Regions from separate parts of the Aneurinibacillus sp. XH2 genome, predicted to be linked through region 1. Evidence: a T-box and tRNA genes for the amino acid it is inferred to sense, from the RefSeq annotation. Region 1 holds a T-box; the other holds one or more tRNA genes.
The links. The T-box of region 1 lies ahead of ACH33_RS04050 (valine--tRNA ligase). A T-box ahead of a tRNA ligase gene usually reads a tRNA of that ligase, here a tRNA-Val.
Positions count from the first base shown of each region.

Region 1 (16,055 bases):
TTACGCAAATGACCGCCCACATTTATTCGGTTCTAACCGCACAGGCCCGGATTTGATGTGGGTGGGCGCACGCACAAGCAAAGAGTGGCATATCGAACATTTGAAAAATCCGCAAAAAATAGTCCAAGGTTCCATTATGCCTAAGTATGATTATTTGAGTGATGAGGATATGAATAATCTTGTTGCGTACTTGATGAGTTTGAAGCCGGCTCCGGCGAAGTAACCGGGGAGGAGGAGGCGATAATATGTCTGATAAGCACAAAAATCATGAACAGCACGAAGAGCATTATGATGAAGTCATGGGAATGAAGCAAGGACACGGAAAAGTACCTCGTTTCCTAATTATTACGTATGCCGTGTTAGCCGTTTGGGCTGTCGGGTATGCGCTGACCGCCAAAGGGATTGATGAACGTCCGGCCGGTGGAGAAGCGGCACAGGGCGTAAGCGTGGAAAAAGGAAAAGGACTTTCCGGACAGTGTGTAGCTTGTCATGGTGCCGATCTGAAAGGCGGCATGGGGCCGTCTCTTTATGGCATAGTAGATAAGCTAAAGCCTGAAGGCGTGAAGGATGTTCTAACCAAAGGACGGGGCAGTATGCCAGCGTTGGGAGCTTCCTGGACGGAAGAGCAGAAGGATTCCATGGTTGAATTCCTGAAAACGTTGAAATAAATGAAAAAAGACCAGATAGGCCTTTTTCTGGTCTTTTTTGTTTTTCATAATCTCAGTGATATAATAAATGGAAAATATGAAAAAGAGTGGTGGGCAAGCATGCTGAACAGCGTACAGATTGTTTACTATATTCTCTGGTTTACGGTCATTGGAGGTCTGCTCTTCATGATGGTTAAAATCCTATCGTCGCGCGATTAACATAACAATTTGAGTGAATTTCATATTATACGTTTGGCTTGATAACGGCGGTTCAAAGCGGGTCGTATTACCGCATGAATATCGAGCGCCGAATGTGATGCATATAAGAGGTGCGAACAGCAATGAAGAAACTTTCCACGGTAGCCTGGCGTAGTCTTAAGCGAAAAATATCGCGCACCGTACTGCTTTCGGGAAGCGCTGCCATTACCGCTTTTATTTTGTTTGCAAGCTATTTTTTTGTTCTTTCTATGGAGCGAAGCATCGAAGCGAGTTCCAGCCGCTTGGGCGCCAGCTTAATGGTCGTGCCCAAGGGGTTCGGCGGTCAGGCAGGCGATATGATTATTTCCGGAACACCGACCAAATTTTATATGCCGGAAAGCATACTTGATAAAGTGCGTACCATCAGCGAAGTGGAAATTGCTTCTCCTCAGCTTTATCTGGAAACCGTTTCGACGGTATGCTGTCAGACGGCAGGGAATTTTCCGGTAGTCGCCTATGACCCAGAAACTGATTTTACGCTGAAAAATTGGACAGCCGCAGACAAAAAAGTAGGGAAATATGATCTAATTGCAGGCGCGGAGGCGGGCGGCAAAAATTACATTTACCACTTTGACAATGAATACATGCAGGAATGGATTACGCTTTTTGGTAAGGATTTTATATTAAAAAACATGATTTTCCCTACGGGTATGGGAACGGACAGGACGCTGTTTATTACGCTGGATGCGGCGCGCGAACTAAATCATAAAGACAGCAAGCTTGATTTTCCGGAAAACTCTATTTCTATTATCCTTGTAAAAACAAAACCAGGAATGGAGGAATTTGTAAAGCGTCAAATTGAGCGGATGAACTTGGAAGTTGATGTGGTTAAAGGGAGCGGATTGCAAGAAACGGTAAACAAACAGATTTTTCCCGTGAAAATGATGAGCTATATGATGATTGGTCTTGTGCTTATTATGAGCGCACTGCAAGTAATGACCATGTTTACCGCGCTTATTAGCGAGCGTCGGAAAGAAATCGGCATGCTGCGTGCCATGGGTGCTTCCCGCGCTGTTACGTTCCGCTTACTGTTGATGGAAGCAGGTTTTGCCTCCGTGATCGGAGCGGCCATTGGCTCTTTACTGGCTGGCGCGGCTTTGTACGATAATCGGATTTTACTTTTGCAACTGTTACAGTTACCGATGCTGTTTCCTGATTGGGTGACCGGCTTTTTTATCGGCGCGGGCACAACGGCGGCAACGGCGCTGATTGCGGTGCTGGCTGCGTTCTTCCCCGTGCGCTCTACGTTAAAGCTACAGCCATATGAAGCGATTCGGGAGGGGGAGCAATAATGATTTCGCTTGAGAATATTCATAAAACATACCGCATCGGGCGCGAGCGGAAAGTTCATGCCCTTAAGGGCATAAGCGAAACGATTCATGCCGGCGAATTTGTCGCGGTTGTCGGACCTTCCGGTAGCGGGAAATCGACGTTTCTTGCGATAGCAGGACTTCTGGAGCGTCCGACAGAAGGGACGGTGCGTTTCGATGGCAAAGACGTTACCGGTTTGAGCGACAAGGAACGGACGCGCATCCGGGCAGAACAATGTGGCTTTGTGTTTCAGTTTCCAAGCCTTATCCCGACATTGAATACGCTGGAAAATGTACTTCTGCCGAAAACATTGTGCCGCACATACAAAAAAAGCGATGAAGAATGGGGACGGAATTTGCTTGCACGGGTAGGGCTGGACGATAAGCTGGACAATTTACCTTATCAATTGAGCGGGGGCGAACAACGAAGGGTTGCACTTGCCCGCGCGCTCATAAATAAGCCTGACGTGATTTTTGCGGATGAACCAACAGGGGCGGTTGATGAATATAATGCTATTATCATCATCGAACTTTTCAAAGAATGGAACGCTCAGGGCAGAACGGTCATTATGGTGACACACGATATGAAATTAGCTGCTGAAGCCGGTCGTATTATCCAATTAGAGCAAGGACGATTAAAAATCTCTATATGAAATGAATAGCAGAAGCTCTGTCATTTTGCTTTCCTTGTCAACAAAAAACGGCTTCATGTAAAAAAGGCAACAAGCACGAAAAAAAGACGGTGACAGCTTCGTATTGACTATTTTCTCACAAACTGGGTACAATGAATAATAAGTTTATAGCGATAGAATCAGCGATGAAGAGGAAGAGTATATTAGGATGCCATACCAGAGAGTGGGCCAGCGGTGGAAGGTCTGCATGGAAGTACTAATAGAAGGTAGCCTTGGAGCTGTCTGCCTGAACAGATAAGTAGGGTAGACCGGGATATCCCGTTATCATGAGAAAGCGAGCCGGCATGTAAAAAGCACGTGCAGGCTAACAAAGGTGGTACCGCGAACAAACTCCTTCGTCCTTTGGCTGGGCAGGGAGTTTTTTTTCATGTAGCAGAAGATTTTAGGTAAGCTTTCTATACTATTTATTTGGAATTTTTGATGGAGGTATTACGTATGTCGAATCAGCACAATCAAACTGAAATGCCGACGAAATATGAACCGAAACAGACGGAAGCGAAATGGTATCCGTTCTGGCGCGACAATGGCTATTTTAAAGCGGAGTGCAATCCGAAGAAACAGCCGTTCACGATTGTGATTCCGCCGCCGAACGTAACCGGGAATCTGCATATCGGCCACGCGCTGAACAATACGTTACAGGATATTATGATTCGTTTTAAAAGAATGCAGGGCTATAATGCGCTCTGGTTGCCTGGCATGGACCACGCCGGTATCGCGACGCAGGCACGCGTGGAAGGCAAACTGCGCGAAGAAGGTGTAACACGTCATGAATTGGGCCGCGAAAAGTTTGTGGAAAAAGTGTGGGAATGGAAAGAACACTATGCGAATGTGATTCGGGAACAGTGGACAAAAATGGGACTTTCCCTCGACTACAGCCGCGAGCGCTTTACGCTTGACGAAGGGCTTTCCCGCGCGGTGCGCGAAGTGTTTGTACGCTTGTATGAAAAGGGCCTTATCTATCGCGGTAAATATATTATTAACTGGGATCCGATGACCCGTACAGCACTTTCCGATATTGAAGTGGAGTACAAGGATGTGCAGGGCGCGCTCTATCATATGCGCTATCCGCTTAAAGATGGCACAGGTTATATCGAGGTAGCAACGACTCGCCCGGAAACGATGCTTGGCGACACCGCAGTCGCTGTACATCCGGAAGATGAGCGCTATAAGCATCTAATCGGCAAGACGGTTATTCTTCCTATCGTTGGACGAGAAATTCCGATTGTAGCGGACGACTATGTGGACCGCGAATTTGGAAGCGGTGCCGTGAAAATTACGCCGGCTCACGATCCGAATGACTTTGAAATCGGACAGCGTCATAACCTGCCGCAAATCCTTGTCATGGACGAAGCGGGCAAAATGAATGAAAACGCGGGAGCTTATCAGGGACAGGACCGTTTTGAATGCCGCAAAAATATCGTGCGTGACCTGCAAGAACAGGGCGTACTGTTCAAAATTGAAGAACACACCCACTCTGTGGGGCACAGTGAGCGCAGCGGCGCAGTTATCGAGCCGTATTTGTCTACACAATGGTTTGTGAAAATGAGGCCGCTGGCGGAGCGCGCCATCGAGGCACAAAAGGTAAAAGAGGGCGTAACATTCGTGCCAGAACGCTTCGAAAAAATTTATTTGCACTGGATCGAAAACGTGCGTGACTGGTGTATTTCCCGCCAGTTGTGGTGGGGACACCGCATTCCGGCCTGGTATTGTGATGATTGCGGCGAAATGACGGTATCGCGCGAAGATATTCACAAGTGTCCGAAGTGCGGCAGTCAAAACATTAAACAAGATCCGGATGTGCTGGATACATGGTTTAGCTCGGCGCTGTGGCCGTTCTCGACGCTTGGTTGGCCGGATGAAACGGAAGACATGAAGCATTTCTATCCGAACGATGTACTTGTAACCGGTTATGATATTATTTATTTCTGGGTTGCACGTATGATTTTCACCGCGCTTGAATTTACGGATAAAAATCCGTTTAAGTATGTATTAATCACCGGTCTTGTGCGCGACGCAGAAGGGCGGAAGATGTCTAAGTCGCTTGGCAACGGGGTTGACCCGATGGAAGTTATCGACAAGTACGGCGCGGACGCGATGCGCTTTATGCTGGCGACAGGTTGCACACCGGGGAATGATCAGCGCTTCCGATGGGAACGTGTGGAAGCGGCGCGAAACTTCGCGAATAAGATTTGGAATGCGTCCCGCTTTGCGTTGATGAACATGGAAGGCTTTACGTATGAAGATATTGATGTGACCCGGAATCTTGGGATAGCAGATAAATGGATTCTGCACCGTTTGAATGAAACGATTAAAGATACGACCCGTTTGCTTGATAGTTTTGAATACGGTGAAGTGGGCCGCGTGCTGTACAATTTTATCTGGGATGAATTGTGCGATTGGTATATCGAAGTGGCGAAGCTTCCGCTGTACGGCGATGACGAAGCGGCGAAGAAAACGACGCGTTCGGTACTCGCATATGTGCTTGATCAAACGATGCGTCTTTTGCATCCGTTCATGCCATTTATTACGGAAGAAATTTGGCAGCATTTGCCGCATAAAGGTGACAGCTTAATTGTAGCCTCCTGGCCAGAATACAAGCCTGAGCTAGAAAATCCGGCGTCTGTGAAGCAGATGGAACTTTTGATGGATGTCATCCGCAACGTACGCAATATTCGCGCGGAAGTAAATGTACCGCTTAGCAAGAAAATTGAACTGTTTATCAAAGCAAACGACGAAGAAACGCTCAGCTATCTTGAGGATGGTAAAGCGTATATTGAGCGCTTCTGCAATCCGGATGTGCTGAAAATCGGAACGGATATTCCGGCGCCGGAAAAAGCGATGTCAGCCGTCGTAAGCGGGGCAGAATTGTACCTGCCGCTCGCAGGCTTGATTGATATTGAACAGGAAATCGCTCGCCTCGAAAAAGAATTGAAGGTATTGGACGCCGAAGTGGAACGCGTGCAGAAGAAACTATCCAACAAAGGCTTCGTAGAAAAAGCGCCGGCCCATATTATCGAACAAGAGCGGGCGAAAGAAGCGGACTATCTTGAAAAGCAAGCCAAAGTAAAAGCAAGAATCCAAGAGCTCAGAGGGTGATGGTACGTTGACTGCTAAGTCGTTAGAACAGGCCCTTTCCTGGCTGGCCGGACTGGAGCGCTTCTCCGTCCGGCCTGGCCTTGAGAGGATGGAATATATGATGGAGCGCCTCGGGCATCCCGAGCGTCGCTTAAAGTTTATTCATATTGCCGGCACGAACGGAAAAGGTTCGACTGCTGCTTTTTTACAATCGATCCTGCGAAAAGCCGGGCATGAAGTCGGACTTTTTGTATCGCCTTATGTTGTTTCTTTCCACGAGAGAATTCAGCACAATGGAGAACCGATTGCGCCGGAAGATCTGCTTGCGCTTATTGAAAGAATTCGCCCGATCGTGGAAGAGATGAAAGATGCAGCATGCGGCGCGCCAACGGAATTTGAAGTCGTTACTGCGCTGGCGCTCCTATATTTCGCTACAGTGTCGTACCCGGATATCGTAGTTTGGGAAACCGGCCTAGGAGGAAGGCTGGATTCGACAAATATTGTCCATCCGCTCGCTTGCATCATCACTAATGTCGGTTTTGATCATATGAATATACTGGGAGGGGATCTTCACGCTATTGCCCGGGAAAAGGCCGGGATTATCAAAAATGGTGTCCCGGTTATTACCGGGAAAATGTCCGAGGAAGCGCTGGAAGTAATCGAAAGCGTGGCCCGTGAGCGAAAAGCTTCGCTGTATCGGGAAGGCAAAGAATACGAAGCGGTGAGAATCCGAAAGGGAGACAAAGAAATTCTTGATTTTAGCGGCACGTTTGGCATTTATAATAGGTGCGAACTCGGATTGGTCGGCGAGCACCAGATGCATAACGCCGCTGTAGCTGTAATGGCCTTGCAGGTACTTTCCAATTATTTTGCTCTCTATGTAGAGGAGGAGCACATTAGAACCGGTTTGCGTGAAGCAAAATGGCCCGGCCGTTTTGAAAAGCTTGCCGAAAATCCGGATGTAATTTTAGATGGTGCGCATAATGTAGATGGAGTAAAAGCGCTTACAAAAACGTTGCAGGACTATTATCCGGGTCAAAAAGTTTCTCTTGTTTTTTCCGCGCTCGTCGATAAAAATTACACAGAGATGGCAGAACTGCTTGCCCCTCTGTGCAAACAGGTGTGGGTGACGAAAACTGACCATCCGCGAGCAGCTGAACCGGAGGCGCTCGCTAACGCGTTCCGAACCGCCGGGCCTGATCTGCCCATTTATGCTATAACAGAATGGCAGGAAGCCTGGAGACGGGCACTACATACGGTTCATGAGCAGGATGTGCTGCTTGTGGCCGGATCTTTATATTTTATTTCGGATATACGAAACGAGTGGAAAGAAAACAGGAAAGCTGGTGATGAATAAGATGGACACTCAGGTGGAAAAACAGCAGGAACACAAGCGAGAACATGTTCATTTTATTGGCATTGGCGGGTATGGAATGAGCGCTATTGCCCGTGTCATGCTGGATATGGGATGTCATGTCACGGGCTCGGATGTAGCTCGCAAAGAGCTGACAGATAAACTGCAGCAAAAAGGAGCTCGTGTGTTCATCGGTCATCAGGCGGAAAATATCACGGGCGCGGATTTGGTTATCTATTCGACGGACATTCCGCAGGAGAATGTGGAATTAATGGCTGCGAAAGAACAGGCGATTCCGCTCATTCATCGTTCAAAAATGCTGGCGCGGTTGTTGAATGAGAAAAAAGGCATTGCGGTGGCAGGTGCGCACGGAAAGACAACAACCTCGTCCATGATTGCACTGGTCATGGAGAAGGCTGAAATCGATCCGACGTATATTATCGGCGGTGAAATCATGGACATAGGAAGCAACGCGAAAGCGGGCAGAGGCGAGTTTGTCGTGGCGGAAGCGGATGAAAGCGACGGCACGTTCCTCGAGTACTTCCCGTATATTGCGGTTGTTACCAATATTGAGCCGGATCATCTTGAAAATTACGATGGAGACTTTGAAAATTTAAAAAAAGCGTATCGTCAATTTCTTTCTCAAGTGAAAGAGAACGGGGCAGCGGTTGTATGCATTGACGATCAATATGTGACGGAGATGATTTCGGAAAAGAAGGAAAATGTATCGTTTGTTACGTACGCGATTAACAAAGAAGCCGATTATACTGCAAGCAATATTGAGCCAGGCGACCGTACGATTTCGTTCGATGTGTTCCATCATGGAAAATTGCTAGGCAGGATGAAACTCTCAGTACCAGGGCTTCACAACGTATATAATGCGTTAGCGACGACAGCGGTGTGCATGCAGGCCGGATTAACGTTTGAGCAAATTGCGGAAGCGATTATATTGTTTCGTGGGGCGAAACGGCGTTTCCAAGTCATCGGAGAAGTTAACGATATTCTCGTAGTAGACGATTATGCACATCATCCGACTGAAATTGAGGCAACGCTGGAAGCGGCCCGTTCAACGAATCGTCGCATTATAGCGATATTCCAGCCACAACGGTATACACGCACATTCTTCCTGCTGGATGCGTTCAGCCAAGCGTTTGGCGATGCGGACGAAGTCATTATCGTTGATATTTATTCTCCAGCAAATGATCCGGAAATTGAAGGTGTAAGTGCTGCAAGGTTAGTAGAACGGATTAGGGAGAACAGCAACCCAAACGCCGCTTATATTCCGACAAAGGAAAAAGTAGTGGAGCGGTTGAAGCAAGCCGTGAAGCCAGGCGATCTTGTCCTTACTATGGGTGCAGGAGATATTTGGAAAGTTGCGGAACAGCTAGTAAAGCATTTAAAAGAAGCATAGATATTTTCCGTTTTGTAAAAAATACAATTTCTTAAAAACGATAAAGAGCCTTTTTTCACTTTTACGAGCTGAAAAAAGGCTTTTTCTGTGGATAGAAAAGTTGACAAGAGGGAATTTTTTAGTAAAATCTTCTCTGTCATATCATAAAAAAGTAACAAAGAAAGAGGGTTCAATACATGAGAAATGTCTCTGTAAAAGTGAGGTTGATCATTTCTTTTTTACTAATCGTATTTATTTCTACTAGTTGTTTAGGATTTGTATCGTATAACGTAGCGAAGAAAGAGGTTATGGAGCAAATTTTATATAGTGGCCAAGAGAGCAATAAAACATTGAATACGTTTGTTAACGGAGTCATATATCCACAGGTAAAAAACATTGAGTTTCTGGCACAAAACATCAACTCTGCTGAAGTTGGAACAGAAGGTTTAAGACAACGATTGAACGATTTTCAATCTGCTCATTCCGAGCTTATCAATGCATTTGTAGGAAACGAGAATGGCTCTTATGTAAATGCGCCTAATGTAAAAATGCCGGATGGGTATGATCCGCGTAAGCGACCCTGGTATAAGCAAGCGATGGAAAATAAAGGGGAAGTTATTATTACAAATCCTTATCAAGCCGTTTCCGTAGATGCTGTAGTGGTAACAATTGCTAAAACAACGAAGGACGGCAAGGGAGTCGTAGGCATTGATTTAAATTTAAACCATTTAACAGATGAAGTGAAAAAGGTAAGAATCGGGAAAGAAGGCTATGCCTTTATTCTGGATGAGCAAGGTGAGGTGATTGTTCATCCGCATGAAAAGTATGGGTCTAAAGTCTCGGGTGTACAATATGAAGAGATCATGAAACAAAATTCAGGGGAACTTACATACATGGAAGGCGAGGAACAGATGAACGCCGTATTTTCCGTCAATCCTTTGACTGGCTGGAAAATTGCAAGTGTAATGCCCGAGTCGGAAGCCGAGCAGGAAGTGGCACCTATTTTTTACACCACACTTGTAGTAGTGCTTGTGTTTTTCGTGTTTAGTTTATTGCTTGCGTATATTGTCATCCGTTCCATTACTCAGCCTTTGCAAGATTTGAGGAATGTCGCCGAAAAAGTCAAAGAGGGAGACTTAACGTCCAAAGTTCAAAGCAAGGGCCGGGATGAGCTAAGCGTAGTGGGAACCAGTTTTAATCATATGATCGATTCTTTGCATTCTGTTTTGCAAACGATTAGCGAGAAATCTCATCTGCTGGCTTCTTCTTCGGAACAATTAGCTGCAAGCGCAGAGCAATCAAGTCAGGCATCCGAACATGTGGCGGCGATGACGCAAGATATAACGGAAGAAACGATACAGCAGACGAAGAGCATCGAGAAAGCTTCTTTATCTGTTGATGAAATGTCGAGGGGGATTCAACAAATCGCCGGAAATTCCCAAACGGTTTCTCTTGCCTCTTCTGAAGCGTTGGAGCGGACGGAAAAAGGAAAACAGGCATTGCAAACGATCAATGAAAATATGAGCATGATTACCGATAAAGTAGGAGAATTGAGCAAAGTTATCGAACGCCTTAGTGAACGTTCTAACCAAATTGGCAAAATTGTTGAAGTGATTACGGAAATCGCTAACCAGACAAACTTGTTGTCGCTAAATGCGGCCATTGAGGCGGCAAGAGCTGGGGAGCAAGGAAAAGGTTTTGCGGTCGTCGCCGATGAAGTGCGGAGTTTGGCTGAGCAGTCATCAAATTCGGCAGAAAAAATCAAAGCGCTCATTGCTACCATTCAGCAGGAAATGAAATATGCGGTTCAGTCGATGACGGATAGTACAGATGTCGTACATAAGGGAATGAAAAATGTCCGCGAGGCAGACGAAGCATTTCGTTCGATTTTGCAGTCCATTACGGAAGTAACCACACAAGTTCAGGAAGTATCAGCGGCGGTGCAGCAAATTTCAGCCGGAGCGGAAGAAGTTATGCAAATCACGAAAAATGCCAAGTATTCTCAGGAACAAAACATGGAGAAAATGAGCAGCATTTCGAGCGCAATGGAAGAACAGCTTGCTTCCATGGAAGAGATTTATTCATCGGCCGCTGCGTTGTCAACGATCGCTGAAGAATTAAGAGATAATGTAGATAGGTTTAAAATGTGAAAAACCGGCCTTCTCTTGCCTTTACGACAAGAGAAGGCGTTTTTTATTCAAACTTTCGCGCTTCATTGTTGTTCCATTATTTCATAAATATGAAAGATAATATAAATGTATACACGGGAAAACAAAGTTGACAGTGATATGTATTGTGGTAAAATTTTCCCTGTTATATAGTAAAAATATAACAAGAGAGGGGAGGAAGAAGATGAGAAAAGCATTATCTATGGGACTGTTGTTTTGTATGATGTTTATGCTTTTTTTTACAAGCATTGGGAATGTTTCCGTACGTGCAGAAAATATTGCGGATAACGATGTAGCGTTCATGCAGTATAAAACGAAAATGCAGAAAGGGCACAAGGAAACGTTTACCGTCAATGTTGACCCGAGCAAGGCCGACGCCGTGCGCTGGTCGGTTTCCGATCCGAACGTTTTGCAGTTAAGTCATGACAGGGGGAATTCTGTTGAAGTGACTGCGCTGCAAGAAGGGAAGGCGACGATTACTGTATACTATGAAAAGGGAAGTAGAGGGGATCTTTCATTTCCTGAGCCTCCATCGAATGTAAAGAAAGAGAAACATTTAAAAGAATCCGGGAATCGTTCGCATCAGTATTCTTCCTTGTATGTGGAAGAAACGACAGAAATTAGCGGTAATGCTGATTTCACTGTAAACGATAATGGGTATTTTAGAGGAAACACCGCTATAAGCGGCAACCCTAAGGTGAACATCGGGAAAGATTCTTATTTTGAAACGGTGAAAATTAGTGATAACTCTACTACTACTGTTGGAGCAGATGCTTTTTTCTTTAAAAATCTTACGATTAGCGGGAATGCGGAGCTTACAATCGAAGGTGATGCTTATTTTTTGGATGATGTTGTAGTAAGCGGTCTTCCAAAAATTTGTGTGCGGGGAACCGTATATTATAAGAAAACAAAACCTAATGTTACATGTGCCAAAAACATTGAACCGATGGCTCAAACGAAGACTCTATCTGCAGCGATTACTGTAGAGGTAGGGCCGGCGGAGGAGCAATCACACATCGGACTGAATGGCACCATAGATCCGAAGCAGCAGACAATCGAGACGCAGGATGGGACGGCTGTAGGAGCCGTGAACGTTCAACTTACGCCGTACGGTAAGCCGACCGCCTCTGATTTGGTTCGTGAACCTGTCGATATTGTATTTGTGCTCGACCGCTCCGGTTCTATGGTAAGAAATGAAAACAAGATGGCGAAGGCGAAAGAAGCAACCAAGCACGCCATTGATTTGCTGGCCGATCACTCAGGCAGCAAAAGCGCAGATGATAGAATTGGGCTTGTTTCGTTTAGTACAGAGGCTGAAAAGCTAAGTGATTTAACTACTCATTTTGACACCGTAAAAAAGAGAGTGGAATGGGTTCATGCTGTAGGATGGACGAATTACTGGGCTGCCCTACATATGGCCAAGTCTATGTTTGCAAATAGTACGAACCGTAAGTATATTATCTTTTTAACCGATGGTGTTCCGACACACGGAAAGGGAAAAGATGGGGGAACAGAAGAATGGCAAATTGAAAAAGCGCTGCGGGATGCAGAGGAAGCAGCACGTGAACTGGCAGACAACTCGATTAAATTGTATTCGATAGGTTTTGGCAGAGATGTGCGCATGAAGAATCTAGAACGGCTTTCTTCTCTTACTGGCGGCGCTGCTTACGAAGGAACGATGGACAATTTAAAGTCCCTTTTCGCCCAAATTACAAATAAAATTAAGCAGATTTCCCTGGGGGAAGTCAAGGTGAAAGTGAAGCTGCCTTCTTCTGATGTACAGCTTGCGCCGGATACGGACGCAGTTGTTGATGAATCCGGCTATGTTACGATACGTTTCCCAGATGTGCCCTATACAGAGAATGGCCCTGCGATAGATGCGAACGAATTGAAAAAAGCGCTGAAATTGAAATTTTTAAAAGAAGGAACGTACTCTTTTACAGGTGTTTCTCTGTCATATAAAACGTTCAATGGCAATGTGGTAACGAAACCGTTAGAGGCGTTTACGATTACGGTCGTTCCGCAACGGATTCCGGTTAGCGGCATTGTCCTTAACAAGACAAAATTGGATATGGATATCGATCCTGACCCAAACACCGTTCCGGAAACGCATTGGACAGAACAATTAACTGCTGAAGTAAAACCGTCAAATGCTACGAATAAAAAGGTGATATGGAGTTCGACCGATGAATCGGTTGCTACGGTTGATGAAAATGGAAAGGTAACAGCCAAAGGAGTTGGAACCGCGCAAATTGTTGCCAGAACGGAGGACGGTGGCAAAGAAGCGCGCTGTAACGTTCATGTACGGTTGACGCCTTTATTTAAAGTAAAATCTGATGTAATCGGAGACAACGCATATGTGGTGATTCAGCCACAAAAAGATACAATCCTTCCGACAACGGCATGGTATGTTAAGGAAAAAGGCAAGTGGAAAAAGCTTACTGCAAAAAACGGATATTTTGAGAAGAAACAGATGGTCGTTGTTCTGGATAAAAAAGACGGTCAGCCGGTCAAGACCGATTTGGACATTTGGGCGGTTACATTAGATAAAACCGTGCAGGATGACAGCAACCCGGATGGTAGCAAAATACCTGAAGACAAACGACATGGTGAACGAAAAATAAGAAATGTGTTAGATCCAGAAGGAAATAAAATTGAAGATTATATAGAGCCGCTAGCGGAGATAGCAAAGTCACCGAAGGACAACCGCGCTGCCAGCGTGAAAGCAGGGTATAAGGTAAAGAAACTGCCCCAATTAGTACATTTGCGAATTGTAGATATGAGCATTATCCTGGAAAATACAAAGACGAAAAACACCCAATCGGTGCGACCGGAATTTACACCACCTAAAGAACTAAGTAAAGGCGATAAGGGGTGGGCTGTGCCGAAGCTTTTGAAAGCACCAAACGGCAAAACAGCAACGTATGATGTGAAAATAAAATTAATCATAACATTACAGTCTACCGAAGATTTTAATGTCGATAAAATTGATGCGGTAAAAGAAGAGGGATTGAAACAATTTACAGCGAGTAAAGATGCAGGAAAATTAACGATAAAAGGAACAGAAACTCTGCAATAAGAGGCAGCCGTTATCGGCTGCCTCCGTTTTTGCTCATTATGTCGATGTGCTCATTTCCTGCAATTTGTTTATATTGTGTGTCATATATGTCGATAAAGAAAGTGTCTCCCGCAGGCAATCCAGGTGTTTCCTGTTCAAAAATTCCCCGGTTAAATTGAATGCTCAAGTGAGAAGCGAGCTCTTCTGCCTCTCCTTCCCGTTTTGTATTTAATTCAATATAGCCTCCGCTTGTTCCGATTCCGCCTTTAATACGGTTTACCGATTCCACAGAGTAAATTTCCATTCCTTTTTCTGCTTTGTTGCTATCTGTGGCATCGGTTTCAGGTAAGGAAAAATCCGAATATAAAAAGGCGGACAGGTCAATGTCAGGTGTTGCTATCGGTTTTCCCTCATAACGGTTTGTCAGGATAACTTTTCCGGAAGCGATAATGGCCAAATTTTGTGTTCCCTGATTTGTCTTCTTCTGATTTGTCGCTTCACGAATTGTGACATTGCCGTCAACATAAATCGTACCTGTCATATCAATATCATTAACAATATCCAGATCTCCCTGAATGTAAATCGTGCCTTTATATGTGAAAGGTTCCCCTTCTTTTGTTGGCTCATCTGAAAATTGCCCTTTTTTTCCCATTTCGACTGTGACTTTATGTTCGGAAGGATTTTGCGGAACAATGAATAATTCTGAAACGTTATAGTCGTAAAGGGTTTTTCCCGTAAGCCGGACGGTTAAGGAAGGAGCCTCGATTTCCGGATCATTGGGCTTAGGCTGTCTTGATTCAATGAACATCCGCTCCTTTAGCTTCTTTTCATCTATTTTGCGTAAACCGTCCCCTTCTTCTTCGGAAGACAATGATGTTTCATCTACCACTTCATCAGGCTCCGGTGCGCCCTCTTTTCGTTCTGCTAGTTTCCTGTTTATATATTCACCAACTGTCTCATTATGAAATAGAGACAAAGACTCATCCTCTACGATTTCGATGACAGGCGGCTCCCAACCGGGCAGAAAAGGCTGCTTAGCTTGCAAATCAACGATATGAGAAGGAATGTCCCCCTGTGGCATAAAGATTTGCTTGGCTTTTAGCTCGTTTTTGGTCGTTTTTCGTTCCGCTTTATCCACCGGTGGAATGTTTTCTTTTTCAGGTGAATCCGTTTCTTTCGGGTAATTGGTTACATCATAGACACCTGCATCGTCCTGATCGGTAAGGAATACTTTTCCCTCGATGTACGTTTTGTTTGTCTCGTCCCCTCCGCTGTACCAATTGTTTTCTTTTTTATATCGGTATTGCTGGCTAGTGAGTACTTTGTTCGCCCGTACGTTTCCGATAATGTTGCTTCCTCCGAAAAAGCGTACCTCTCCCGGCGTGCTGATCGCATAATGGAATGGGCCGGGAACGGTATTAATATAAAACGTGGCTGTTATGTTTTCTAGCTTTTGGCCGTTCGGTTGAACCGTTCCATCCTTTTGCATAACAGCGCTCCCCGGCGGAATGCCAATAATAGAGACAGTAATTTTTCGCGAGTATGGTTGACTCGGTTCGGCGAATTTATCTTTGTACGGTATAGCAGCATAAGCGGTATATCCGATGGCAAACCCGCCTTCTTCTTGCTGTGGTAGCGGGATATATACATATTTTTTAATAGATTCTTCTGGTTTGTTAGAATCTAGCAAATCATTTTTCTTAGCTATTTTGTTTATGATCTCTATTATCTTATCATCATCACGCGGGTTCTCGAGCGCCTGTCTTACAGGATGGCTTGTGTTTTTTTCAAAAGCGCCTTCCTTTTGCGCTTGAGCCAGCTCTTTTTCCAGCGTTTCCCGAAAATAGAGCAGTCCGATTTCCGCCAGCATTTTCCCCTTGATTTCGTTGTCAGTAAATGTGCGAACTTTGCTCGATTGAAGCGTAACGCTCATAATTGATAAACCAAGTATGGCGAAACAAATTAAAATAAAAAAAACTGTTAACAGGGCGCCCCCTTGTTCCTCCTTAACTTTTTTCATTACAGCCTCACCCATTCTTCATATTGTTGACAGCAAACTCGGTTTTCACGAAACGGATGAAATGCAAAGGTTCGTTATCGCTT
Region 1 covers NZ_CP014140.1:831,021-847,075, forward strand. Annotated here, with positions in the region: gene ACH33_RS04025 (cbb3-type cytochrome c oxidase subunit II) at 1-223, shown strand, start outside; gene ACH33_RS04030 (c-type cytochrome) at 246-668, shown strand; gene ACH33_RS04040 (ABC transporter permease) at 989-2,197, shown strand; gene ACH33_RS04045 (ABC transporter ATP-binding protein) at 2,197-2,868, shown strand; T-box leader at 3,024-3,253, shown strand; gene ACH33_RS04050 (valine--tRNA ligase) at 3,343-6,003, shown strand; gene ACH33_RS04055 (bifunctional folylpolyglutamate synthase/dihydrofolate synthase) at 6,011-7,339, shown strand; gene murC (UDP-N-acetylmuramate--L-alanine ligase) at 7,332-8,747, shown strand; gene ACH33_RS04065 (methyl-accepting chemotaxis protein) at 8,924-10,876, shown strand; gene ACH33_RS04070 (Ig-like domain-containing protein) at 11,079-13,973, shown strand; gene ACH33_RS04075 (hypothetical protein) at 13,984-15,972, opposite strand; gene ACH33_RS04080 (PilW family protein) at 15,980-16,055, opposite strand, start outside.

Region 2 (16,055 bases), 1.0 Mb from region 1:
CGCTAACCTCAGGAATGCAAGCACTCCATCGGTTCGCTCGACTTGCATGTATTAGGCACGCCGCCAGCGTTCGTCCTGAGCCAGGATCAAACTCTCCAAAAAAGATGAAGATTGATACGCAAGCTCGTAAGCTAGCTCATAAAGTAAAGAATGTTTTTCGGGCCCCATAAAAGTGCCTGAAATCAACTTTGAAGCTGACCTTCACTTTCATGGGATATTTACCTCGCACACAAACGAGTGTCACTGTTCAGTTTTCAAGGGACTTCTTTTATTTCGCCTCTTTTTAGCGGCGACTTTTTCATTCTATTATATCTAAAAATAAATTGCAAGCACTTTTTTTAAAAAGTTTTTTGTAATATCTAATGGGCCTAGGCTGACTTGAACAGCCGACCTCACGCTTATCAGGCGTGCGCTCTAACCAACTGAGCTATAGGCCCAAAATCTATGTATGGAGGATAGGAATCGAACTCACGTATTCAGCTTGAAAGGCTGATGTTCTACTATTGAACAATACTTACAAAAAACAATTCAATCGCTTTTCATAGAAAAACGTGGTCGGGAAGACAGGATTTGAACCTGCGACCCCCTGGTCCCAAACCAGGTGCTCTACCAAGCTGAGCCACTTCCCGAAATAAATGGCGTGCCCGGAGAGACTCGAACTCCCAACCTTCTGATTCGTAGTCAGACACTCTATCCGGTTGAGCTACGGGCACGAAATACCTTTGCACTTATATCAATGGTGCCGAGGACCGGAATCGAACCGGTACGGTAGTCGCCTACCGCAGGATTTTAAGTCCTGTGCGTCTGCCAGTTCCGCCACCCCGGCATAAAAAAAGAGCCTTTGCTCTTATATTATAGATGGAGCGGACAACGAGACTCGAACTCGCGACCCCAACCTTGGCAAGGTTGTGCTCTACCAACTGAGCTATGTCCGCATGAAAATGGTGAGCCATACTGGACTCGAACCAGTGACACCCTGATTAAAAGTCAGGTGCTCTACCAACTGAGCTAATGGCTCCAACAAACAACAAAGATGACCTGATATCGCAAACGCCACAGAATTTCGCGGTTATTTACGATAAAAATGGCTGGGGTACCTGGATTCGAACCAGGGAATGACGGAGTCAAAGTCCGTTGCCTTACCGCTTGGCGATACCCCAACTTCAATGGTGGAGGGGGACGGATTCGAACCGCCGAACCCAGAGGGAGCGGATTTACAGTCCGCCGCGTTTAGCCACTTCGCTACCCCTCCATATTCCCCATCTGATTATAATTAATAGCTTGTCCAACTATCTATGGTCAAAAAATGGTGGCTCGGGACGGAATCGAACCGCCGACACGAGGATTTTCAGTCCTCTGCTCTACCAACTGAGCTACCGAGCCAAATTACCATATATTAAAAAAAATAAAATGGCGGAGCCGACGGGACTCGAACCCGCGACCTCCGGAGTGACAGTCCGGCGTGAACTCCAACTTCACCACGGCTCCGCATCAAAAATGGTGCCGGCGAAAGGAATCGAACCCTCAACCCCCTGATTACAAGTCAGGTGCTCTGCCAGTTGAGCTACACCGGCATATTATTTGCTTTCTTTTTCAAGGAATGGATAGATGGTGGAGGGTGACGGGATCGAACCGCCGACCCTCTGCTTGTAAGGCAGATGCTCTCCCAGCTGAGCTAACCCTCCAGATGGTGACCCGTAGGGGATTCGAACCCCTGAATGCCAGCGTGAAAGGCTGGTGAGTTAAGCCACTTCTCCAACGGGCCACAATGGCTCCGCAGGCCGGACTCGAACCAGCGACCGATCGGTTAACAGCCGATTGCTCTACCGACTGAGCTACTGCGGAATGAATAACAAATTATGAAACAATCCAACTGCTCCTTCATCCTTAAGAAGTATTAGCAGTGACGTTTTTTAATATATCATGTACAAACCAAGATAGCAAGTACTTTTTTAAAACGAATGAGCAATTTATAAATAAAAATTTGCAGATAAATTAAGTAACGCTCAATTTTACTACTGAACTACGTTTGGTGTACCGGTTCGCATAGCAGGAAGCTACGTAAGAATCGGGTTTAATTTTTGCTTCAATTCCCATGGCCTGAATCCTTCCCACCATCTCTTTAATTAATTCTTTTGTCGATCCCTGTTTTCCTATATCTAAGTGAATCGACATGGTAAAATCCGCACCTTTTTCCACATATGGCAATAATACGTCCGAAATCTTGGCAATCATCTCCGGCGTTATATAATAAGCAATCTCTTGACTCAGCGAAGTCTCCAGTGATATTTTCTCCCGTAGGCTCTCAATACGCCTTGGTACGATACAGTCGCGCAGACAGCCCCAAGCTCCTTTTCCAATGCGGTGAATTAACACAGCGGACGTAAATTTTGTATATGTCTGATACGCGTGCGAGTCTGTACCGATAGCCATGGAATACCGTGCCAGCGGATCATATGCAATAAAATGCAGGATACGCTCAAAAACTTCGTCAAAACTAAAAAATCTTTCACTCATGTTATAAAACACACCTTGCTTATAAGCCCGTTTCGTTTCCATTGTATCCCTCCTATCTTCCGTTCCTTACATTTATTGTTGCTTTATTTCAAGAAAATAAAAAGACCATCTCACATGTATGAGATAGTCCTGTTATTACCTTATCGTCGCTTCAGCGTTTTTATACGTGTTTTTCACGGAAAGGAACGCGGTAAACATACGGCGGATACAGCACGGCATAAAGATGACCATTTCCTTACATTTCATATCTTCACCGAGCATGCCGCCATCCCCTTTCCTTTGTTTTTTAATTATATTTATTGTACCACTAATACGAAACAATTCCAGTGGAAAAAGTTATAAAATTTCGTAAATTTTATGCGAATTTTTTGTTTAACCTCTAAAACGTGGTTCCCGCTTTTCCACAAAGGCTGCTACACCTTCAGGAAAGTCGATCGGGTCAATGTACTGTGGATATCCGCGGTGTCCAAATGCTACTTCCGTGAACGGCACACAACGTGCTACCGCTTCTTTTGCTGCTTGAAGCGAATTCATAGAAGCACGAGCGATTTTCTGTGCTAATTCCAATACAAAGCTTTCTGCGTTCTCCTCCTCAACAAGATAATTTAACAAGCCAAGTCTGTACGCCTCCTCACCTGTAAATGAACGCCCTGTAAAAATCAAATCCTTCGTCCGGCTCGGCCCGATTAAATTAACTAGACGCTGGGAGAAACGCTGGCTAATCGTAATTCCCAATTTTCCAATTGGTATCCCCAACAACGCATTAGGCGTTCCCACACGTAAATCGCAGGAAAGCGCCAGCTCCAGACCTGCTCCCATCGCCGGGCCATTGATAAATGCAATTGTCGGAATACGTAAATACTCGAACGAAGAAATGGCATCTTCCATTAAAACAAATGCTTCATTCGCTTCCTCAATCGTCATTTTATGAAACGCTTTAATGTCGGAACCAACTGTAAACTGCGGTCCTTCCCCCCGCAAAATTGCCGTTTTGATTTTTTTGTTTTTTTCTATTTTCTTCCCAATATCTGCGAGCACCTTCCACATCTCGGGTGTCATAGCGTTCTTGGATTGCGGCCGTTTAATGGTTACGATCGCTAATCCTGCCGTCTCCTGCCAAACAATTTTTGCTCCATCTTCAAAGCGACTAATTTCTAACTTCAAATGATCACCTCATTATTTGCTTGTATTCAGCTGTGAATAACTTTTAAACAAGACACTTCCTTAAATATCTAAATTCATTATAATTCTTATTTATTCAAACTGTAAGACTAGACAAATGAATTGTCTATATGTAATTTATAAATAATGAAAATTTTTAGAAAAAATTGTAGGGAGGTTGCTATGGAAGTCTTCGAAAAGTTTCTATCGGAAGTAAGTACTATCGTATGGGGCCCGCCCTTGCTCATTCTGCTTGTAGGAACAGGAATTTATCTAACGTTCCGCCTATCATTCTTGCAATTTACCGAACTTCCTCACGCTTTAAAGCTCGCTTTCTCCAAAAATCAAGATCAAAAATCGGAGGGCGATATTTCTCATTTTCAGTCTCTAATGACCGCTTTATCGGCGACGATTGGTACGGGTAATATCGCCGGGGTCGCAACTGCTGTCGTAGCCGGGGGGCCGGGCGCCGTATTCTGGATGTGGATTACGGCCATTTTCGGCATGGCTACCAAGTATTCAGAAGCTATTCTTGCCGTTAAATACCGTATCAACGGCAAAAACGGCGAAATGTCTGGCGGTCCAATGTACTACATTGAACGTGGATTAGGCTGGAAATGGCTTGCTGTCTGCTTCGCGCTGCTTGGTTCGTTCGCCGCGTTCGGTATCGGAAGCTCCGTGCAATCCAACTCAGTTGCCGAATCCGTAAAAGCCAGCTTTGGCATCAGTCCTTGGATTACAGGTCCCGTCCTCACCGTTCTTACTGCGCTCGTCATTCTTGGCGGAATTAAAAGTATCGGACGTGCAGCAAGTATTATCGTCCCTTTTATGGCAATTGTCTATGTTCTTGGTGGACTTATTGTTATTCTTACTAACGTTGATAAATTACCAGGTGCAATTGGACTTATTTTTACCGATGCATTTACCGGCCAAGCCATGGCAGGAGGCGCTATCGGCACCGTCATTCGTTACGGTGTAGCGCGCGGCGTATTTTCCAACGAAGCAGGTATGGGCTCCGCACCAATCGCGGCAGCAGCGGCCAAAACTGACCATCCAGGGCGTCAGGCACTTGTCTCAATGACCGGAACGTTTCTTGACACCATTGTTGTATGTTCGATCACTGGTATTGCTCTGGTTATGAGCGGCCTGTATACAAATAAAGGTTTGGAAGGCGCCGCCTTAACCACGGAAGCATTCAATCAAATGCTGCCGGGGCCGGGCGGATGGATCGTTACTATCGGTCTGATCTTCTTTGCCTACTCTACTATTCTTGGATGGTCGTATTACGGAGAAAAATGTTTTGGGTATCTTTTCGGCACGAAAGCGATTTTCGGCTACCGGCTTATATATACGTTTACCGTTTTCCTTGGAGCGGTGGCCAAGCTTGGACTCGTATGGTCCATCGCCGATATTTTAAACGGTCTCATGGCTTTGCCAAACTTAATCGGCCTGCTCGCCCTGTCGGGTGTGGTTGTGGCTGAATCCCGACACTACAGTAAATACGTAAAACACACATCTCCTGATTCCATACCGAAACAAGCAGACGCTTAACCAGATGAAAAGAGAGGCTGTTAGGCCTCTCTTTTCATCCTGTTTCACACCGATTGTTCCTCGAGTTCAGCAATCATTTCCTTATTTAGAATTTACCTACCCACGTTCTTATCCCAAAATCCACACTAGCCTTACACAGTATCTCAAGTACCCATAGCATGGAACGGAACATTACAAAAAAGGCGCCTGTCAACTTCTGCCCTTATCCCTTCACTACAAGATCCAGCTTCCCGGTTTCCGGATGGATAACCAGGCCATGTACCGCACTATGTGGTGGAAATAGCGGATGTTTCTTAATATTATACACCGTCTGCTTAACACTCTCTGCTACACTATTAAAACCGGTCAGCCACTTATCCAATTCGATACCAGCATGCTGGAGCGTTTCTATTCTGTCCTCCGAGATACCGCTTTGCTTCATTTTTTCAAGCACAGAGCCGGGCTTCAAACTTGTCATTCCGCAATCATGATGACCAACGACAAACACTTCTTTCGCCTGCAGTTCATATACCGCTACCAAAATGCTTCTCATAATACTTCCAAAAGGATGCGTTACCATTGCACCTGCATTTTTAATAATCTTCGCATCACCATTTCGCAAGTTCATAGCGCGCGGCAAAAGCTCGATAAGTCGTGTATCCATACATGTCAAAATAACAATGCCTTTATCGGGATATTTTGTCGTTCGGAATTCTTCATATTTTTTATTTTCCACAAAATTACGATTATACTCCATAATTTCTGCTAATACAGACATTACGTTTCCCCCTACTCCACTCAAATAAGTGCTTTCATTTCATTATAACGTATACGATTTCATTCCACCATCGGACAAGTGTTTTTCCACTGTAGCGCATAGTGGTATAACAAAAAGCAAAAGGAACGGTTATGCCGAATATAAAAAGAAGAAATATCATATCGTCTGCGAGCCGGCTCATATACAACAAGCAGGCGGTGGCGCATTTTCCCGCGCAAATAAGCAAGAAATACCTGAGCTGCTTCGGATTCGCGCAATGTTACATACGCGTAAAGCGAATGGCTTACTGGATCATCCAATTCGCTAACACCCGCACATGAATATTCCGTCACAATTCCCATACTGTTAAGCAAAGAAAGCGCGGGAAACAATTCAACATCCACTTCGTCATTTAAAAAAGGAAGGGTCAGCTTTTCCTTTTTTATGCCCTTTTCTCTTTGTTCCCACTCTTCTACTTCACGTCTTCTTCGCCACCAGCGTTCTTTTGTATGGGACGAGAGCACTTGCTCTTGTTCGATGCACTTATCAGGCTCCTTCATCATTTGTCCCCCTTTTACTGTACACGTCCACGGTGAACTACATCGCCAATGAATTGGCGAGCTTCGGATTCCCAATGAATGTATGTTGATTCCATCGGTACATCAATCACCGGCGTGTCCAACGCCACTACTGCTGGATACGGTTCCCTGATCCGACACAGATACTTGCGTAAGATATTGTAAACCCCTACACAATCAGCGTTAAATACTTTACTTCAATGTATAGCCCACGATATTCACAGTTCTTTCCTTCTGTATACTTTTTAGAAACGCTCACGCTATAGAGAGTACCATTTTCTTTCGACCAGTTTCTTCGCTCGTAATTGCCGACTTTAATACGAACATACATTCCTACCTTTTTTAAAATAAAATTATTAAGACACCATAGTTGTTAGTGAAAAGCAATAAAATAAAAAAGAGACCGCTTAGTGCTGGTAACACCAAGACGGTCATGCACAACAGACGTCCCACAAGGCGGCTCATACTGGAATGAATAGAAATAGGTTCCCCGCTATGACCAGTGTTGCAAATGCAATTATTAACAGCGATGCTTCAAAGCCCCGTACTCTATCTAGTTAGCTGCTAAAAAATCCACCACTGGAAAAGAAACTGCGCCTCTTATGTTTCCTTTTGTAATGAGAATGGCCGTAATGAGAGTGATCATAATGGGACGGATGATGGTGGGAACGGTGATAGTGATCACTACTACTGTAACGATGATAACCATACTTTTTCCGACCCATCAGCGTTTTTAATAAGTCTTTAAAAAGCGACATAATAATCGTATCTCCTTTGTTAGCAGATTACCTTCCTATACGAAAAAGTATATGTCAGGTTGCAATAAAAAAATTTCCAAACAAATAACAGGAATAGATCGCTCATTTCCAAAGGAGTCTACAAATAATATCTACCTCGCTCCCACGATCGAACCGATTACAAACTAAGCAAAAACATGCGTAGGCTTCTCTATGCTATAAGCCTGCATTTGTCCCAACATTGTTTCTTTCGCTTTTTCTAATCAATTCCTGATGACGCGTCTCCGATCCTAGCATAACTACTGCCAGCACACCAATCGCAATAAAATAACGGCAAAAAACATGCAATGCTTGCTCAACAAGGAGCGGCGCTATAATTCCGCCAATACGTCTGAATGACGCGCCATTCCCGGCAATTTCCCGCTTTCAAAAAAATTAAACAAACGTTTAAAAACCAACGGCCCTTGTCCACTCGTCAGCTACGAAGAAAATTTTTACCTTGGAAAGCAAAAATTCTGCATAAAATCTCGATATGATATTTATTTCAACAAAAAAGCGTGTAAACCTTGTACCTTCCGTACTTTGTCTACACGCTCAAGGGCCGTTATAGTAACGGCTCTTCCACTTTATAAAGTTTTCATTCCAGGCTTCCAGTTGGCCGGGCAAAGACCGCCTGCTTGTAATGCTTGAAGTACGCGCAGCGTCTCGTCTACAGAACGCCCTACATTGTCGTCCGTAACTACTTGGTATTTCAATTCGCCTTCCGGATCGATGATAAACAATCCGCGCTGAGCAACTCCCTGTTCTTCAACCAGAACCCCATAATCATGGGAGACTTTATGAGTCAGGTCGGCTGCGAGCGGGAAATTAAGCTTGCCAAGACCGTTTTGCTCCCTTGGCGTGTTAATCCATGCACGGTGCGTATATACGGAGTCTGTCGATACACCAAGAATATCTGCATCAAGTTCGGCAAACTGCTCATATGCATCGCTGAGTGCGGTAATTTCTGTCGGACATACAAACGTGAAATCCATCGGGTAAAAGAACAGAACCAACCACTTGCCGCGATAGTCTTCTAAAGATACCTTTCCAAAATCTTCACCGTTTCCTAAAACTGTTTCCATTGTAAAAGTTGGAGCTTTCTTACCTACAAGACGATCTGCCATTATTAATACCTCCATTTAAGTTTTCATTTCTTATATGAAATAATTATAAATAGAAATATAAAACAAGTCAATAATGTTTTCTAATAAAAATTATATTCAATTTATATAGGGTTTTATCTGAACAAATAAAAAACCACAGCTCAATGCATTCTGTATTCCTTATTTATACTCTGTTCTATCCTTATCACTTCCCGCACATACCACAGCAACAGATCCAATCCAGCAGGAATAGGCAACGTGCGCAGAAAAAGTGATTAATACAAAAAGAAAGACCTTGAAGAAAATATCATTCCCTCAAGGCCTGCGATGGAACTACAAAATCCAGTTTTAAGCAATTGTATTTCTCAAAACCCGTAACTTCTCAATTTCAACTTCAACGACATCACCTGACTTCAAAAAACGGGGAGGTTCAAATCCCATACCAACACCTTCAGGTGTTCCAGTTGCGATCATATCACCAGGTTTTATTGTTATACCCTTAGGAAATGCCGACGGGAATCCTCTGCCTCGAAAGATATAGGGGAGTGTTTTTGGACAAAAATACCCCCCCTCGAAAATCCAAGAGATTTATGACTGATTCCCGCATCATTACTTCATTTGTTTTATCATGCTATTGTTAGTTTCTACATGTTTACTTTTAGGATAAGCCTTTCTTTCTCCGTTCACTTCAATTTGAATTATTTTCCCGTTATAAGACTGGTAAGAATACTCAGTTTCTGGTTCGTCAACAAACGTAACTTTAACTAAGACTCCCATGTCCCCTCCTTTTGTATGTACGCTTTCTACTTTTTTTATATCACTCTCTTTGTAGTTTTTATCTTTCACTAAATACTCCATTGTTTTTTGTTGTATTTCTTGAAGGGAATGGTCGTATTGAAATTTTAAAAATAATCCTCCTCCGATAAGAATTAATAATACAAAAACAATTACAATAAATTTACTTTTCATTTTTCCTCCTAATGAAGATTTTTCAAATAAAGGAAATAATAATACATATATTACACAAGAAAGAGTATTATATCTCCCGGATTTTCCGGGAGATTTCAAGTTAGAAAAGGAATTATAAATAGGCAACACGCAGCTGATAGTAAAAAGAAGATTGTTGTTGCTTTAGGGAGGCGATTTTTATTCCCTTTATACCAGCCTAAAAACTGTAATTTATTTCTATACAGAATAAAAATAATAAGCAGGTTTGCAATACTGGTTAATACTAGGTAAAGATTACTTTCTACATTTACACCAAGTGCGACATATACACTTCTTTCTAAAATCCATAGTATGGCGTTTCCAATAACCAAAACTAAAACAACACGTATTAGCTCTAATAAAGTCCACATATTTCTCCTTTTAGTATACATTGATTTCTATAATTTTGATTATATTACAAAAATAATATAAAAATAAAATATTATGAATAATAGTACACAACTGGCAGTGAAAATGATAACGATTTTTTCCGTACCAGCGAGGCTGCTCAAGAGCAAGTTTGTTCTTTAAACAACAGAAAAGAATGTTCTTGGGACGGCAGGTCTTCCTGTTACATACGTGGTCTCAGGAATATTAGGACAATCTAAAAACGTTAACACATGTTGTAAAACAGGGTCTTTGATTGCGAACATTGCATGATTATTTTCTGCTTCTGAAGCAAAAGCAGCAGAGAAAATCGGTTTCCTTGCGCTGCAAGACTTACAGGAACGTTGGTCTACCCGCAAGCTAAAGGGATTCGCCTCGGCTTATATGGCATTGCAAGACAAATTTAAACAAAAATATGGAGAGTAGAATCAACTCCCTATTTACATTGTAAAAAATAGGAGAGAATTTTTAATAAAATTCCCTCTATATAATGGTAATGCATGTAAATTTGTGACCTCTTTTTCTTGAAAGATTAACAAGCGATCGGTTATAGGAGTACGAGTTTCAAAATTCATTTACACAACTCGGTTATAGTATAATTTCATAATTAATCCACTTTTGGTTAGTATTCATACCGCCCATCTTATCATAAAGAGATTGTGCTACATAATTATCAACTGCTGTCTTCCAGGACATGGTGCTAAAGTTATTTTCCCTTGTATAACTTAAGCAAAATTTAAAAAGTTCTTCTCCAAATTCTTGTTTCCTGTAGTCGCTATCAATATACAAGTCGTTAAGTATAGCTATTTTAGCAACCTTAGTCGTGCTAAATGTATAATACAAAGTCGCAAAGCCAGCAGATTTATTGTCCACCTGGATCATAAATTGTTTTCCCATCTGGGGATTTTCAAGAAGATATAATACGTGATTTGTTAAATTTTCATCTGTGGGTTAGGGACACTTATAAAAATCCACTATGTACTTTAACATTAATTTTTTTAATTCTGGCAACATTTCTTCGGTTACTTCTTTGATTTTAAAGGTTGGTACATTCATTCTATCTTCCCCCTGTTACCGTTTATTTTAGATTTTACCCTTATTCAAATATCTCTTTTTACTATATACATTCCAATTGACAGTTTAACAGCCAATACGACGTAGTACTCGTTCTGGACAAGATTGTGCATTTTTCAAATTTATATCTTGTGTGTTTTCCTGTGCAAATACACAAATAGGTGAAAGTAACATTGTCCCAGCCGTAATTTTAGAAATACTCCCCTTTTTATAAATTTATATACAAAATATGATGATATAACATCACGAATTTTCTCTTTTGTATAAAGAGTTAAAAATAAAATATTAAAACTATTTTATTCGTTTACTTAAAACATGTGTAATTAAAATCGAAACAATAAATATAACAAATAATAGGATAAACTGTATAATGGATGAAATTGTACTTAATCCAGAAGGAATAATTTTTATCAATTTTTCACATTCGCCAACAAAATCACCTTACAAAAAAACACACGTTCGGAGTTATTTCCATTTTACTCCATAACGTGTGTTTTTTTAAACGACTTTTTTATTGCTCGATAACATTTGTAGCTTTGGAGCAAGGTTTAATCATTTTGTTCCCGTTCTAAAACAAAAGCACTCTGATTAGTAGGATAATACAGTGTTTTTAAAACAGCATCCAATTTTTAATATCAAAATGTACTTTTAAAGCAATACAAATATCGTAAACACAATAGCTAACACCATACGATAATATGCAAAAGGTGTTAACCCCAATTTTTCAAGTATCCTTAAGAACGTTACAACTGCCAGCATTGCCACAACAAAGGAAGTAACGAAACCTACTGCAAACATTGGTATATCACTTGTACTTAAGTAATTCCAACTTTTTAGTAAGTCCAAGCCTGTTGCTCCAATCATAATAGGAATAGCAATTAAAAATGAAAATTCTGATGCTGTTTTATAACTAGCTCTTGCCAATAATCCACCAGAGATCGTTGCCCCTGCCCTTGAAAAACCAGGATATACTGATAGACATTGAAATAAGCCAATTGTTAATGCCTGTCGATAAGTTAAGTCATCTAAGGAATAGGAGGCAGGTTTAAGTTTCTTCTTTTCTGCAATAATCATAAGAATAGCCCCTGCTACGAGTCCGATCACCACAGTGTTTGGACGAAATAAATAGTTTTTTATGACATCATGCAACAATAAACCAGCGATTACCGCAGGGAAAACACCTAGTATGATGTGTATTGCATTGAATTTCTTTTCTTTCTTTAAAATGGGCTTAATATTAAATAAAGAAACGAGACGCTTGCGATATAAGATGGAGATAGCCAGTATTGCCCCTAACTGTATAACAATTTCGAACGTTTTTGATCTTTCATCTTCAAAACCCAATAAATGGCCAACTAATATTAGATGACCTGTAGAAGAAATCGGTAAAAACTCAGCTAAACCTTCAACAATTCCTAATATAAAGGCAATTAATAGATCGTTTATCATTCATCATTTCTCTCCTGGATACATTCATGTAGTTATGATTCTTCAATGAATATCCACCTTTTTAAAGTAGACGATGGTTGCAATCAATCCAATGATAAATGTAGCAAAAATAGCAATATAAGAAACTTCCGCAGGGTAAGTCGGTTGAAGGGTATCATTTGCAATATCTCCTGCTGCTGCCCACGGAAACAATCCCCTATGTTCCGAATTTCCACTCATAACGTTTATCAAGGTGATCACGATTGTAAAAATAATGGTTGGTACATAATTCTTCATGACAACTGCTACAAGTACAATTGGAGTTGATAATATAAAAAGAAGGAGCCCGCCTGTCATAAAATTCCCCAAAGACTTAACGATTAATAAGGGACTTAAACCTTGAAACTGTCCTAATACCCCTAAAAATAAAGTTAATCCCCAGGCAACGAAAGTTAGGAACATGATCCACATGAATAGGATGATTAATTTGCTCATAATAAGGCTTATTCGTGACACGGGGATGGTTAAAAGGTTTTTCAAAGTATCTTCTAAATATTCACGGTTAAAAAGATAGGCTGAAACGACTCCATATAAAGGAACACCGATTAATAAAACCGTATACAAATTCGTTTCGGAAAAAAGCTCAGGAAATGTAATGATCTGATGTGAATCCTCAGTCTTCATATAAATATAGGATGCAACTACCACCATAAAGGGGGCTACCGCTGCTCCGAGAACGCTAATGAGGAACATCTTAGAGCGTTTTAACTTTAATAGTTCCGTATATAATAAATTAATCAATTGTACCACCCCCAACTAATTTGGTAAAGTAGTCTTCTAATTTGTCTTCGCTCATTGTAATCTTGTATACTTCAATATCATTTTGCACAAATAATTTATTGATTTTTCCCTGTTGTCCGAGATGCGAATAGACGCGGATATTTCCTTCTTCATGAACTTCATAATCAAAAATATGAAAATTCTTCTCTAGGAGCATCACTGCTTTATTGTCGTTAGATACTTGAAACTCTATGTATCTACAATTTCTTTTCCTTAGTTCATCAGCTGTTATCTCTTCTAGGAGCTTTCCTTCATGAATGATCCCCATTGTATCTGCCAACTGTTCTATTTCTGATAAAATATGGCTCGAAATTAATATGGTAATCTTTCTTTCTTCAGCCAATGATTTAATAAGGTGCCGTATTTCCTTAATGCCAATCGGATCCAATCCATTAGTAGGTTCATCTAATATTAATAGTTCGGGATAATGGAGAAGAGCCCTGGCAATCCCTAATCTTTGCTTCATTCCTAAAGAATATTTATCCACGAGCTTTTTCGTCTCATTTTGAAGTCCTACAATTTCCAGCACTTCTTCAATAGCATTTCTCTTGTGAACGCCCATAATTTTAGCATTAATGAGTAAATTTTCTTTTGCCGTAAGATTTCCATAAAAACCAGGCACTTCAACCATTGACCCGATTCTCCTTAAAATCTCCTTCTGATTTTTAAACAAATCTTCTCCAAATATTTCAATTTTTCCAGAGGTAGGTTTAATCAACCCTAATAACATTCTGATCGTAGTCGTTTTCCCCGCACCATTTCGGCCAAGAAAACCGTAAATCTCTCCTTGATTTACAGTCATATTAACATGATCGACTGATACTTGGTTGTCATACTTCTTTGTTAGATTGGCCGTTTTTATGATTACACTCAATATGATGCACCCTCTTTCAGTAAACTTAGTTACATTATAAGAAGGCTTTTTTAATTGCTTCTTATCTGTTTCTTAACTATTTCTTAAAATCCGTTCGAGTGCTTATGTTTTGGTACTGAAAAACCAAACGTAGTTTTTTCCCACGGACTACTCTCTACCCATATTGTTCCACCGTTTTTCTCTACAAGCGCTTTTGCAATAGAAAGGCCTAGGCCACTCCCCCCATGAAAAGAACTTCTGGCTTGATCACCTCGATACATTCTTTCAAACACGAATTCAAGATCCTTTTTTGGAATACCAGGTCCCTGATCCCAAATAAGCAAATGATATTCGTCCGTTTTTTCTATAAGCTCTACCCCTAAGATGTTTCCATCTCTCCCATATTCCAATGCGTTCTTGATTAAATTCCGAATGATGCGGATAAGACTCAAACGATCCGCCATGACAAAACATTTTTTTTCAGGGATATTTAAATGTAGCTGTACATGATCATTCTTCAATTTAGGCAAAAACTCAATTAATGTTTCTCTGACAAATTCTGATAGATCCAGGGATTCTACTTTCAATGGGATCTCATCAGCGTCAAGCTTTGCCATGACAAAAATTTCATCTATCAATTGCTTTAAATTATTGGATTTCTTAGAGAGAATCTCAAGATATTCACGTTTTTCATCCTCTGAAGCCGCTATATTATCTCGAAGGGCATCAATGTATCCAATAATAGATGCAAGGGGGGTTCGAATATCATGGGATATACTTGAAAGAAGACGTCTTCTGGCTGTATGGAATTTAATTGCTTCAATCTGATTTTTTTCTAATTGTTCAAGTAATTCATTAATTAAAAAAATGACTTCATTCAATAGATGATCGTCCTTAGCTAGTAATCTTGTCTTTAAGTTCCCGTTCATGGCTCGTCTTAACTCCTCAACGATGTGCTTTAACCTTTTACGAGAATGAAGTATCTTTATTAAAAGAATGAACGTCACAGAAAATAAGAAAATAAATAAAGCCCCATTTAACAGGCCTACCAAACTTTCCTTAATATCTATCAAGAAAAGCCCGGTAATCACTATGAATTGAAGGATAATAAGGAAAATATATTTGTCATGATTCATCTTTTTCACCCATAAACTTATACCCTATACCCCAAATCGTTTGAATAAATTGAGGATTAGAGGGATCTTTTTCTATTTTCTTTCTAAGCTTTCTAATGTGTACCATGACTGTATTGTCATCTTCTATATAATTGCTATTCCAAACATGGCGAAACAGTTGTGTTTTTGTAAATACTTGTTCAGGATGGGAAGCAAAAAACTTCAGGAGTTCAAATTCCTTAGCCGTTAATGATATTTCTTCACCGTCTACCGTAACGGTGCATTTTTTCAGATCAATCGTTAAGCCTTTAAATCTTAAAAGAGATTCTTCATGAGAACTGTCATTACTGCCTAATACCAAAAACCTTCTCATAAGAGCCTTGATTCTCGCAACCACTTCATTGATGCTAAAAGGCTTAGTGATATAATCATCTGCTCCTATACTTAAACCTAAAATTTTATCTACCTCGTGATCCTTTGCAGTGAGCATAAGTATAGGCACATTCGTTTTATTTCTAAGTCTTCTGCATACCTCTATACCATCAACTTTCGGCATCATTAGATCTAAGATGATTAAATTGTATGTATTCGTCTCAAATAAAGAAAGGGCCTCCTTTCCATTTGCTGCCACATCTACTTCATACCATTCTCTTTCTAGATATATTTTCAATAAATCTCTAATTTCTTTGTCATCATCAGCTATGAGTACTCGAATATCTTCCATATTTTCACCTATTTCTTATTTTATTAAATTGAGGGTGTTGCAAAACGTATAATCTCTAAATAATGGGCAATAAAAAACCTACCTGTTTGGAAAGAATGGTAAGTACTCAAAAACCCATGAACCAAAGAGGTAGATACTCCCATGATGCCCAATTTTTCTATGGAGCATGCAATGTTTGCAATCAAAGACCCTGTTTTACAACATGCGTTAACGTTTTTAGAT
Region 2 covers NZ_CP014140.1:3,458,218-3,474,272, forward strand. Annotated here, with positions in the region: rRNA gene ACH33_RS17175 (16S ribosomal RNA) at 1-102, opposite strand, end outside; tRNA gene ACH33_RS17180 (tRNA-Ile) at 364-437, opposite strand; tRNA gene ACH33_RS19560 (tRNA-Glu) at 450-510, opposite strand; tRNA gene ACH33_RS17185 (tRNA-Pro) at 553-629, opposite strand; tRNA gene ACH33_RS17190 (tRNA-Arg) at 637-713, opposite strand; tRNA gene ACH33_RS17195 (tRNA-Leu) at 738-826, opposite strand; tRNA gene ACH33_RS17200 (tRNA-Gly) at 860-935, opposite strand; tRNA gene ACH33_RS17205 (tRNA-Lys) at 943-1,018, opposite strand; tRNA gene ACH33_RS17210 (tRNA-Gln) at 1,086-1,160, opposite strand; tRNA gene ACH33_RS17215 (tRNA-Tyr) at 1,168-1,252, opposite strand; tRNA gene ACH33_RS17220 (tRNA-Phe) at 1,308-1,383, opposite strand; tRNA gene ACH33_RS17225 (tRNA-Asp) at 1,412-1,488, opposite strand; tRNA gene ACH33_RS17230 (tRNA-Thr) at 1,499-1,574, opposite strand; tRNA gene ACH33_RS17235 (tRNA-Val) at 1,610-1,685, opposite strand; tRNA gene ACH33_RS17240 (tRNA-Glu) at 1,689-1,765, opposite strand; tRNA gene ACH33_RS17245 (tRNA-Asn) at 1,770-1,845, opposite strand; gene ACH33_RS17250 (ribonuclease H-like YkuK family protein) at 1,996-2,559, opposite strand; gene ACH33_RS20420 (hypothetical protein) at 2,653-2,778, opposite strand; gene ACH33_RS17255 (enoyl-CoA hydratase/isomerase family protein) at 2,890-3,681, opposite strand; gene ACH33_RS17260 (alanine/glycine:cation symporter family protein) at 3,862-5,229, shown strand; gene ACH33_RS17265 (beta-class carbonic anhydrase) at 5,432-5,986, opposite strand; gene ACH33_RS17270 (hypothetical protein) at 6,046-6,528, opposite strand; gene ACH33_RS19915 (hypothetical protein) at 7,101-7,301, opposite strand; gene ACH33_RS17275 (peroxiredoxin) at 7,907-8,446, opposite strand; gene ACH33_RS20620 (fumarylacetoacetate hydrolase family protein) at 8,774-9,013, opposite strand; gene ACH33_RS17280 (DUF3139 domain-containing protein) at 9,035-9,394, opposite strand; gene ACH33_RS17285 (hypothetical protein) at 9,490-9,783, opposite strand; partial or broken gene ACH33_RS20255 (IS256 family transposase) at 10,094-10,225, shown strand; gene ACH33_RS17290 (GNAT family N-acetyltransferase) at 10,388-10,696, opposite strand; gene bacA (undecaprenyl-diphosphate phosphatase) at 11,522-12,319, opposite strand; gene ACH33_RS17300 (ABC transporter permease) at 12,365-13,102, opposite strand; gene ACH33_RS17305 (ABC transporter ATP-binding protein) at 13,095-14,015, opposite strand; gene ACH33_RS17310 (sensor histidine kinase) at 14,099-15,130, opposite strand; gene ACH33_RS17315 (response regulator transcription factor) at 15,120-15,833, opposite strand; partial or broken gene ACH33_RS20425 (transposase) at 16,005-16,055, shown strand, end outside.
Region 2: it encodes a tRNA-Val, which carries the amino acid that the T-box ahead of ACH33_RS04050 (valine--tRNA ligase) is inferred to sense. The anticodon was not compared.